2 linked regions of the Variovorax paradoxus genome follow. The protein of the gene in region 1 interacts with the protein of each later gene in a pairwise test. Links are inferred from orthologs where the notes say so. Each region holds a gene or a part of one and is shown in the gene's direction. Other genes may lie near its edges.

What was found. The genes of interacting proteins can lie anywhere in the genome.
Region 2: the proteins of QFZ47_RS15565 (region 1) and ndk interact in binary tests that used the Escherichia coli proteins (3 or more experiments, as listed by UniProt). The link is inferred for Variovorax paradoxus from one-to-one orthologs.

What each region holds. Positions count from the first base shown.
Region 1 is NZ_JAUSXL010000002.1:2,523,480-2,528,462, forward strand. The notes cover bases 731-3,669. They hold QFZ47_RS15565 (uracil-DNA glycosylase), read left to right. Parts: upstream 731-1,809; coding sequence 1,810-2,529; downstream 2,530-3,669. Other genes in these bases: trpD (anthranilate phosphoribosyltransferase), read left to right, coding at 731-983; trpC (indole-3-glycerol phosphate synthase TrpC), read left to right, coding at 1,013-1,813; tuf (elongation factor Tu), read left to right, coding at 3,037-3,669. Also shown: more of trpD, read left to right, coding at 1-730; more of tuf, read left to right, coding at 3,670-4,230; preprotein translocase subunit SecE, read left to right, coding at 4,497-4,880; transcription termination/antitermination protein NusG, read left to right, coding at 4,881-4,983. UniProt on the Escherichia coli protein: Excises uracil residues from the DNA which can arise as a result of misincorporation of dUMP residues by DNA polymerase or due to deamination of cytosine.
Region 2 is NZ_JAUSXL010000002.1:5,113,989-5,118,996, reverse strand. Bases 662-3,625 are described here. They hold ndk (nucleoside-diphosphate kinase), read left to right. Parts: upstream 662-1,912; coding sequence 1,913-2,338; downstream 2,339-3,625. Other genes in these bases: pilW (type IV pilus biogenesis/stability protein PilW), read left to right, coding at 3,513-3,625; rlmN (dual-specificity RNA methyltransferase RlmN), read left to right, coding at 2,360-3,508; QFZ47_RS27905 (pseudouridine synthase), read left to right, coding at 662-1,761. In the rest of the region: more of QFZ47_RS27905, read left to right, coding at 1-661; more of pilW, read left to right, coding at 3,626-4,367; QFZ47_RS27885 (helix-turn-helix domain-containing protein), read left to right, coding at 4,360-5,008. UniProt on the Escherichia coli protein: Major role in the synthesis of nucleoside triphosphates other than ATP. The ATP gamma phosphate is transferred to the NDP beta phosphate via a ping-pong mechanism, using a phosphorylated active-site intermediate.

The sequences.
Region 1 (4,983 bases):
GCGAGGTGTTCCACGACGAGATGCTGCACATCGTGCGGCTCATCATGAGCGGCGAATGTTCGCCAGTGATGATGGCGGCGCTGATCACCGGCCTGCGCGTCAAGAAGGAAACCATCGGCGAGATCACCGCGGCCGCACAGGTGATGCGCGAGGTGTCGACCAAGGTGCCCGTGAAGGACACCACGCATCTGGTCGACATCGTCGGCACCGGCGGCGACGGCTCGCACACCTTCAACATCTCGACCTGCTCCATGTTCGTTGCGGCCGCGGCGGGCGCCAAGGTCAGCAAGCACGGCGGGCGCAGCGTGTCGAGCAAGTCGGGCAGTGCCGACGTGCTGGAGTCGCTGGGCGTCAACATCAACCTGCAGCCCGAGCAGATCGCGCGCTCCATCGAGCAGGTGGGCATCGGCTTCATGTTCGCGCCCAATCACCATCCGGCCATGAAGAACGTCGCGCCGGTGCGGAAGGAACTGGGCATCAAGACCATCTTCAACATCCTCGGGCCGCTGACCAATCCGGCCGGCGCGCCGAACATCCTGATGGGCGTGTTCCACCCCGACCTGGTGGGCATCCAGGTGCGCGCATTGCAGCGCCTGGGCACCGAGCACGCGATGGTGGTGTATGGGCGCGACGGCATGGACGAGATCTCGCTCGGCGCCGCCACCATGGTGGGCGAACTCAAGGACGGCGAGATACGCGAGTACGAACTGCATCCCGAGGACTTCGGCTTTGCCATGTCGAGCAACCGCGTGCTGCGCGTGGAAACGCCCGAGCAATCGAAGACCATGCTGCTCGGTGTGCTCGACAATCAGGCCGGCCCGGCGCTCGACATCGTGCTGCTCAATGCCGGCGCGGCCTTGTATGCCGCCAATGTGACCGATTCGATCGCCGCGGGCATCGAGCGCGCGCGCGAAGCCGTGGCATCGGGCGCGGCTCGCGCCAAGCTGGCCGAGCTGGTCCAGGCCTCCACGGCCGCGGCGTGAAGCAGGAAAACAGCCAGGAACGCAGAAAAATGTCCGACATCCTCGACAAGATCATTGCCGTCAAGCGGCAGGAAATTGCTGCAGCGCAGAAGAGAAGCCCGCTCGAAGCCGTGCGCTTCGACGCCGAGAGCCGCGTGCTGACGCGCGATTTCGAGGGCGCGCTGCGCGCCAAGATCGCCGCCGGTCACGCCGCCGTGATCGCCGAAGTCAAGAAAGCCAGCCCGAGCAAGGGCGTGCTGCGCGAGGACTTCATTCCGGCCGACATCGCGCAGAGCTATGCCGAAGGCGACGGCCAGATCAGCGCCGCCTGCCTCTCGGTGCTGACCGACAAGCAGTTCTTCCAGGGCGGCGTCGATTACCTCAAGCAAGCCCGCGCCTCGTGCGACCTGCCGGTGCTGCGCAAGGACTTCATCGTCGACGCCTACCAGGTGTACGAATCGCGCGCGATGGGCGCCGATGCCGTCCTGTTGATCGCCGCTGTCCTCGACGATGCGCAGATGAAGGACTACGAAGCCATTGCGCGCGGGCTCGGCATGGCGGTGCTGGTCGAAGTGCACGACGCGGCCGAACTCGAACGCGCGCTCGGCCTCAAGACGCCGCTCATCGGCGTGAACAACCGCAACCTGCGCAATTTCGAGGTGTCGATCCAGGCCACCATCGACCTGCTGCCCAGGCTGCCGGCCGACCGGCTGGCCGTCACCGAATCGGGCATCGCCACGCGCGAGGACGTGGCAACGCTGCGCGCGGCCGGCGTTCACGCCTTCCTGGTCGGCGAAGCCTTCATGCGTGCCAAGGAACCCGGCGAGGCGCTCGCTGCATTGTTCAAATGAACCGGCCCGATCAGCTGGCGAGCAGCGATCCCGCCGATTGGCCCGTCGCACCAGGCTGGCAGCCGCTGGTGGACGGCTTCTTTGCCGGCATCGTGGGGCAGAAGCTGCGCAGCTTCCTGCGCGAGCGCCTCGACGCGGGCGCGGTCATCTTCCCGCCGCAGCCGCTGCGGGCACTGGAACTGACGCCGCCCGACGAAGTGCGCGTCGTCATCCTGGGGCAGGACCCGTACCACGGCCGTGGCCAGGCGGAAGGGCTTGCGTTCTCCGTGGCGTCCGGCGTGGCGCTGCCGCCGTCGCTGCGCAACATCTTCAAGGAACTGCAGCGCGACCTTGGAACGCCCCCGCCGCCGTTTCCGAATCCTGGCGGCAGCCTGGTGAAATGGGCGACCCACGGCGTGCTGCTGCTCAACACCTGCCTCACGGTCGAGGAAGGGCTGCCGGCCAGCCATTCGGGCCGCGGCTGGGAGGTGCTGACCGACGCCGTGATCCGCCATGTATCCGACGGTGCCAAACCCGTTGTTTTTATGCTCTGGGGCTCGCATGCGCAAAGTAAGCGCGCGTTGATCGACATTGGCCGCCATAAGGTGCTGATGTCGAATCATCCGTCGCCGCTTTCCGCCCTGCGCCCGCCGGTTCCGTTCATCGGTTGCGGCCATTTCGGCGAGGCGCGCGCATGGCGGCTGGCGCAGCAGCCGGACGGCGGAATTCACGGATAATGCCGGCTGTTCCGCCTCGTGCAGTTCCCCCGCATCTTCTTGGTGCTGAGTTCTGCGTAGTCACAAAACCGTGCTATATTTCGAGGTTCGCCGGAGAGGTGGCCGAGTGGTTAATGGCAGCAGACTGTAAATCTGCCCTCTTACGAGTACGCTGGTTCGAATCCAGCCCTCTCCACCAGCGATGAATTTGGTTTCTAAGAGCGATTGGATCTAGCGCTTTGGGTGCCCTTGGAGTGCCCCCGATGCGGGAGTAGTTCAATGGTAGAACCCCAGCCTTCCAAGCTGATGACGCGGGTTCGATTCCCGTCTCCCGCTCCAGAGACCCGGTTCGGCGCCGGAAGCGATTGGTTAGACAAAAAGCCCTTTTGGCTCAGTGGTAGAGCACCCCCTTGGTAAGGGGGAGGTCGCGGGTCCGATTCCCGCAAAGGGCACCAGTTTCTGGGGGTTGCAACGGCAGGTTTGCAACCCATCTGCATACGTTGAAATCGTTTTTTTCGGAGTCGAAAAATGGCAAAAGGTAAATTCACCCGCACCAAGCCGCACGTGAACGTGGGCACGATCGGTCACGTCGACCACGGCAAGACCACGCTGACGGCTGCGATCGCCACGGTGCTGTCGGCCAAGTTCGGCGGCGAAGCCAAGGCCTACGACCAGATCGACGCGGCGCCCGAAGAAAAGGCCCGCGGCATCACCATCAACACCGCCCACGTCGAGTACGAAACGGCCAACCGCCACTACGCCCACGTCGACTGCCCCGGCCACGCCGACTACGTCAAGAACATGATCACCGGTGCCGCCCAGATGGACGGCGCCATCCTCGTGTGCTCGGCCGCCGACGGCCCCATGCCCCAGACCCGCGAGCACATCCTGCTGGCGCGCCAGGTGGGTGTGGGCTACATCATCGTGTTCCTGAACAAGTGCGACATGGTGGACGACGCTGAACTGCTCGAGCTCGTCGAAATGGAAGTGCGCGAGCTGCTCGACAAGTACGAGTTCCCGGGCGACGACACCCCCATCATCCACGGCTCGGCCAAGCTCGCCCTCGAAGGCGACAAGGGCAAGCTGGGTGAAGAAGCCATCATGAAGCTGGCCGACGCCCTGGACACCTACATCCCGACGCCCGAGCGCGCCGTGGACGGCACCTTCCTGATGCCTGTGGAAGACGTGTTCTCGATCTCCGGCCGCGGCACCGTCGTGACCGGCGCCGTCGAGCGCGGCGTGATCAAGGTCGGCGAGGAAATCGAGATCGTGGGCATCCGCCCGACCGTCAAGACCACCTGCACCGGCGTGGAAATGTTCCGCAAGCTGCTCGACCAGGGCCAGGCCGGCGACAACGTCGGCGTGCTGCTGCGCGGCACCAAGCGCGAAGAAGTCGAGCGCGGCCAGGTGCTGTGCAAGCCCGGCTCGATCAAGCCGCACACGCACTTCACCGCCGAGGTGTACGTGCTGTCCAAGGACGAGGGCGGCCGTCACACGCCGTTCTTCAACAACTACCGTCCGCAGTTCTACTTCCGCACCACGGACGTGACCGGCGCGATCGAGCTGCCCGCGGACAAGGAAATGGTCATGCCTGGCGACAACGTCAGCATCACCGTGAAGCTGATCAACCCGATCGCGATGGAAGAAGGCCTGCGCTTCGCCATCCGCGAAGGCGGCCGCACCGTGGGTTCGGGCGTCGTGGCAAAGATCCTCGACATCTGAGCCGAGTAAAGAGTACCGGAGGGGTATAGCTCAATTGGCAGAGCGTCGGTCTCCAAAACCGAAGGTTGTAGGTTCGATTCCTACTGCCCCTGCCACCTAGGTGGCACCTCCGAAAAAAGCCCGTCGTTGACCCGATGGGAGGCTAAAAAAAGACCATCGTTGACCCGATGGAAGGCTAAAAAAGCCCATCGTGACCCGATGGGCTTCGGCGTCTCAAGAAGGCGCATTGAATTGAAGGCCGAAAGGCCACAGGAAATCAGCCAAACATGGCCACTTCTCAAATCGAAACCGTGAGCACGGGAGCCGACAAGGCCAAATTGGCCGCGTCGGTGGTGCTGGCAGTGGGCGCCATCGTGGCGTTCTACCTGCTGGCGCGCCAGGGCTCGCTGGTGCAATGGGCTGCGCTGCTGGTCGGCCTGGCCGCGGCCGTGGGCGCCTTCGGCAGTTCGGAGAATGGCCGCCAGCTGTGGGCTTTCGGCCGCGACTCGTGGCGCGAGGTCAAGAAGGTCGTCTGGCCGACCCGCAAGGAAGCAATGCAGATGACGGCTTACGTGTTTGCCTTCGTGGCAGTCATGTCCGTCTTCCTCTGGCTCACCGACAAGACGCTCGAATGGGTGTTTTTCGACCTCATTCTGGGCTGGAGAAAATAAATGACCGCTGATCCAGTGAACGCAGTTGACACCACGCCGGGCGCGCCCGAGGAAGAAAGCACCTCCGTGCTGGCTCCCGCCGCCAACCCCGATCTGCGTTGGT
Region 2 (5,008 bases), 2.6 Mb from region 1 along the record:
TCCAAGAAGAAAAAGGCGAAAGCGGCACTGTCCGGCCAGTCTTCGGACGCCGAAGCGGGCGCGCCCGCGGCAGCAGCCGGCGAGGGCGAGGCTCCAAAGAAGCCGCGCGCTCCACGCAAGAAAAAAGTCGTGGAACCGGTGGCCGGGGATGGCGAATCGAGGGTGCCTGCCGTGGACGAAGCCTCTGAACCTGTGGCTCAGGCGGCAGATGCGGCCCCTGCCGCCGCCCCCCTGCCGGCCGCGCCCGGCGAGCCCGCTGCGCCCGTCGAACACCGGGAGCGCCGCGTGCAAGAGGATGCCCGCGCCTCCAGCGACGACGAAGAAGAGGAAGAGGAAGAAGAACCCGACGAGGAAGAGGACGACCTCGACCGCGCGCGCCGCGCCGCCGAGCGCGAGCAGCGCAATGCACTGCCGCCCGAGCCCATCCGCTTCGCAGACGTCATCTCGGGCCAGTTCGACGCCGACGAAGAGAGCCCCGAAGTCCCGCCGCTCAAGCGCGTGCTGCTGCCCGAGGCTGACTCGCCCAAGCTGCACAAGGTGCTGGCGCAGGCGGGCCTGGGCTCGCGGCTCGAGATGGAAGCGCTCATTCTCCAGGGCCGCATCTCGGTGAACAACGAGCCGGCCCACATCGGCCAGCGCATCCAGTACGGCGACCAGGTCAAGATCAACGGCAAGCCAATCCGCTACCGCATTGCGCCGCCTCCGCCGCGCGTCATCGCCTACCACAAGCCGGTGGGCGAGGTCGTGACGCACGACGATCCGCAGAACCGTCCCACGGTGTTCCGCAAGCTGCCGCGCCTGCAGCAGGGCAAGTGGCAATCGGTCGGCCGGCTCGACCTGAACACCGAAGGCCTGCTGCTGTTCAGCAGCTCCGGCGATCTTGCCAACCAGTTGATGCACCCGCGCTTCGGCCTGGAGCGCGAGTACGCCGTGCGCGTGCTGGGCGCGCTCAATGCCGAGGAAAAGAAGAAGCTGCTCGAAGGCGTTCGCCTCGACGATGGCATGGCCCAGTTCGGCACCATCGAGGAGGGCGGCGGCGAAGGCTCCAACCATTGGTACCGCGTCACCATCTCCGAAGGCCGCAACCGCGAAGTGCGGCGCCTGTTCGAATCGGTGGGGCATGCGGTCAGCCGGCTGATCCGCATCCGCTACGGCGCCATGGTGCTGCCGCGCGGCCTGAAGCGCGGCGCCTGGATGGAACTCGACGAGCGCGACATCAACGCGCTGTTCCAGGCCTCGGGCGGCGGTGCGCCGCGTCCGCAGCAGCAGCAACGCGGGCCGGGCCAGGAAGGCGCCGGCGGCGGGCGCAACGGACGCAACAAGAAGCGGCGCGGCAATCGCAACGCCGGCGGCGGACAACCGCAGCCGCGCGACATGCGCGATCCGCGCGATGACGGCCGCGAGGCGCCCATTCCGAATCCGCTGGGCGACGGCCGGCCGCCGCGTGGAGAACGCGGCGGGCGTGGTAGCAACCGAGGCGGTGGCGCTGGCGGCAATGCAGGCATGCCGCCGCAAGGCCGTCGCGGCAGCAACAACAGCAACAACAGCAACCGGGGCAACCGCCAGGGCGAGGAGCGTCCGCCGAGCGGCGCGAACCAGCCCGATCCGATGAAGACCTCGCTCGGCTACATCGGTGCCGACAGCTTTTCCCGCCAGCGCAAGGAGCAGCGGCAGGGACCGGGGCGCCGCGGTGGCGGTCCGGCCGGCGGCGGCTTTGGCGGGCAGGGCGGCCCCGGCGGAAATCGGCGCCGCGGGCGCTGAAAGCCAGTTCTCCAGCGCAGCCTTTCGCGGGGTTTTCACCAATCCCGGGGGCTGCGCCGGTTAAAATCAGAGGCTTTGTCGACCTACGATGCAACATATTCGTTGCAGTTGTGACAAAACACTTCAAAATCAAAGCTCAGGAAGCACCTCAATGGCCATCGAACGTACCCTTTCCATCATCAAGCCCGACGCCGTCGCCAAGAACGTCATCGGCAAGATCGTTTCCCGCTTCGAAGCTGCCGGCCTCAAGATCGTTGCCGCCAAGCTGGTGCATCTGTCGCGCAACGAAGCCGAGCAGTTCTACGCGGTTCACAAGGAACGCCCGTTCTTCAAGGACTTGGTCGAGTTCATGATTTCCGGCCCCGTCTTCGTGCAAGTGCTCGAAGGCGACGACGCCATCGCCAAGAACCGCGACCTGATGGGCGCCACGGACCCCAAGAAGGCGGCCCCGGGCACCATCCGCGCCGACTTCGCCGACAGCATCGACGCCAACGCCGTGCACGGCTCGGACGCCGCTGAAACCGCCGCGAACGAAGTGGCATTCTTCTTCGCCGGCCTCAACGTCTACGCGCGCTGAAGCCGGACGCCAGCTGATTTCATGACCACGGCCAATCTGCTCGAATTCGATCTCGAGGGGCTGGCTGCGTTCTGCGAAAAGCTCGGCGAGAAGCGATTCCGCGCCACGCAGCTGTTCCGCTGGATCCACCAGCGTGGCGCCAGCGACTTCGCCCAGATGACCGATCTGGCCAAGTCGCTGCGCGAAAAGCTCGCCACCACCGCGCGCGTCGAGGCCTTGCCGGTCCTGACGCAGCACGAATCCAGGGACGGCACGATCAAGTGGCTGTTCGACGTCGGCGACGGCAATGCCGTCGAAGCCGTATTCATTCCCGAGGACGACCGCGGCACGCTGTGCGTGTCGTCCCAGGCCGGCTGTGCGGTGGGTTGCCGCTTTTGCTCCACGGGGCATCAGGGCTTCAGCCGCAACCTGAGCACGGGCGAAATCGTCGCCCAGCTGTGGTTTGCCGAACACTTCCTGCGCAAGCACCTGAAGCGTGACGACCGCGTCATCTCCAACGTGGTGATGATGGGCATGGGCGAACCGCTGCAGAACTACACGGCGCTGGTGCCCGCGCTGCGCACCATGCTCGACGACAACGCCTACGGCCTGTCGCGCCGGCGCGTGACCGTGTCGACCTCCGGCGTCGTGCCGATGATCGACCGCCTGGGCGCCGACTGCCCGGTGGCCATGGCCGTGTCGCTGCATGCGCCCAACGATGCGCTGCGCGACGATCTCGTGCCGCTCAACCGCAAGTACCCGATTGCCGAGCTGCTCGAGGCCTGCAAGCGCTACCTGGTGCATGCGCCGCGCGACTTCATCACTTTCGAGTACTGCATGCTCGATGGCGTCAACGACCAGCCCGAGCATGCGAGGCAACTGGTGGAACTCGTTCGCACCCATGGTGTGTCGTGCAAGTTCAACCTGATTCCGTTCAATCCGTTTCCGGCTTCGGGCCTTCTGCGTTCGCCGCAGCCGCGGGTGCTGGCCTTTGCCAGGACGCTGAGCGAGGCCGGCCTCGTGACCACCGTGCGCAAGACGCGCGGCGACGACATCGATGCGGCCTGCGGACAGCTGGCCGGCGACGTCAAGGACCGTACCCGCGCGGCCGAACGCATGGCCCAGCGCCGTGGCTCGGAGCGCACCATTGTTTTGCATCCGGTTCGCAAGACCGCCCCCCAGGAGCATTGACCCAATGAGGATGGCCCTTCCGATGACGACCGCGAGCGCGCAGCGACGGGTGGCTGCAGGCTTTGCCGGCGTCGCCGTGGCGTTTCTGCTCGCGGGCTGCGTCAACACGCGAACCACCACCACCAGCCTGGCCGACACCAGCTCGGCCAAGGGCGCCGAGATGGTCACCGAATCCGACGAAAGCAGCCGGCAGCGCCGCGCGCGGCTGCGCATGGAGCTCGCCGCCGGCTACTTCGAGCACGGCCAGACCACCGTCGCGCTCGACGAGATCAAGCAGGCGCTGGTTGCCGACCCCAACTATGCGGACGCCTACAGCCTGCGAGGCCTGGTCTACATGCGGCTCGAGGATGCGGGCCTGGCGGAGGACAGCTTTCGCCGTGCCATTGCCATCAATCCGCGCGACCCCAACACCCGCCACAACTACGGCTGGCTCCTGTGCCAGCAGAACCGCTATGGCGATGCGGCCCAGCAGTTCACGGAGGCACTCGCGGTGCCGAGCTACACCGACCGTTCCAAGACGCTCATGACGCAGGGCGTCTGCCAGCTCAAGGCGGGCCAGCGTGCAGAGGCGGAGCGCAGTCTCACGCAGGCCTACGAGATCGACGCCGGAAATCCGGTGGTCGGATTCAACCTGGCCTCGCTGCTGGCACAGCGCGAAGAATGGTCGCGTGCGCAGTTCTACATCCGCCGCGTCAACAACAGCCCTTCGGCCAGTGCCGAAACGCTCTGGCTCGGCGTCAAGATCGAACGACGGCTCAACAACCGCGAAGCAGTGGCGCAGTTGGGAGGACAACTGCAACGGCGCTTCCCGCAGTCCCGGGAGGCAATAGCGTACGAGCGCGGGAATTTCAATGACTGAACGGGTTTCGGAGTTCGGCACCTCCGTGGTGCTGCCGCTAGAAGAAGGCGACATCACGCACAAGACAGCCGGCGACATGCTCCGCGAAGCGCGGGAGGCGCACGGCCTGCACATCGAAATGGTGGCCGCGGCCCTCAAGGTGCCGCCGCAGAAGCTCATTGCGCTCGAGGCGGACGACATCGCTTCGCTGCCCGATCCGGTCTTTGCCCGGGCCCTGGCCAGCAGTGTCTGCCGAGCCCTGCGCATCGATCCTGCGCCGGTGCTCGCGAAGCTGCCGGGTGCGCAGCGCGCGGCGCTGGCCGTGGCCGACCGCACGCTCAAGGGCAATATCGTTTCCGGAACGCCGCGCTGGAACGGCGGGCGCTCCAGTGCGCTTCCGTCGCGCGCGTTGCTGACGGTCGTGGTACTGCTGCTGGTCGGCGCGGCCGTGCTGTTCTGGCTGCCTCAATCGGTCTTCGACCAGGTCGGGGCCTCCGTGTCGCGCTGGACATCGCGTGGCGACAGCGACACCAGCGCACCGGCCGAGACGCCAGTAGCGGCGTCGGCTCCAGGCGGGTCGTCTGTCGTCGTCGAAAACGCGCCGGTGTCGCCGGTGGCACCCCCGATATCGGCTGCACCCGCGGCGCCGGGCGCGCCCGGCG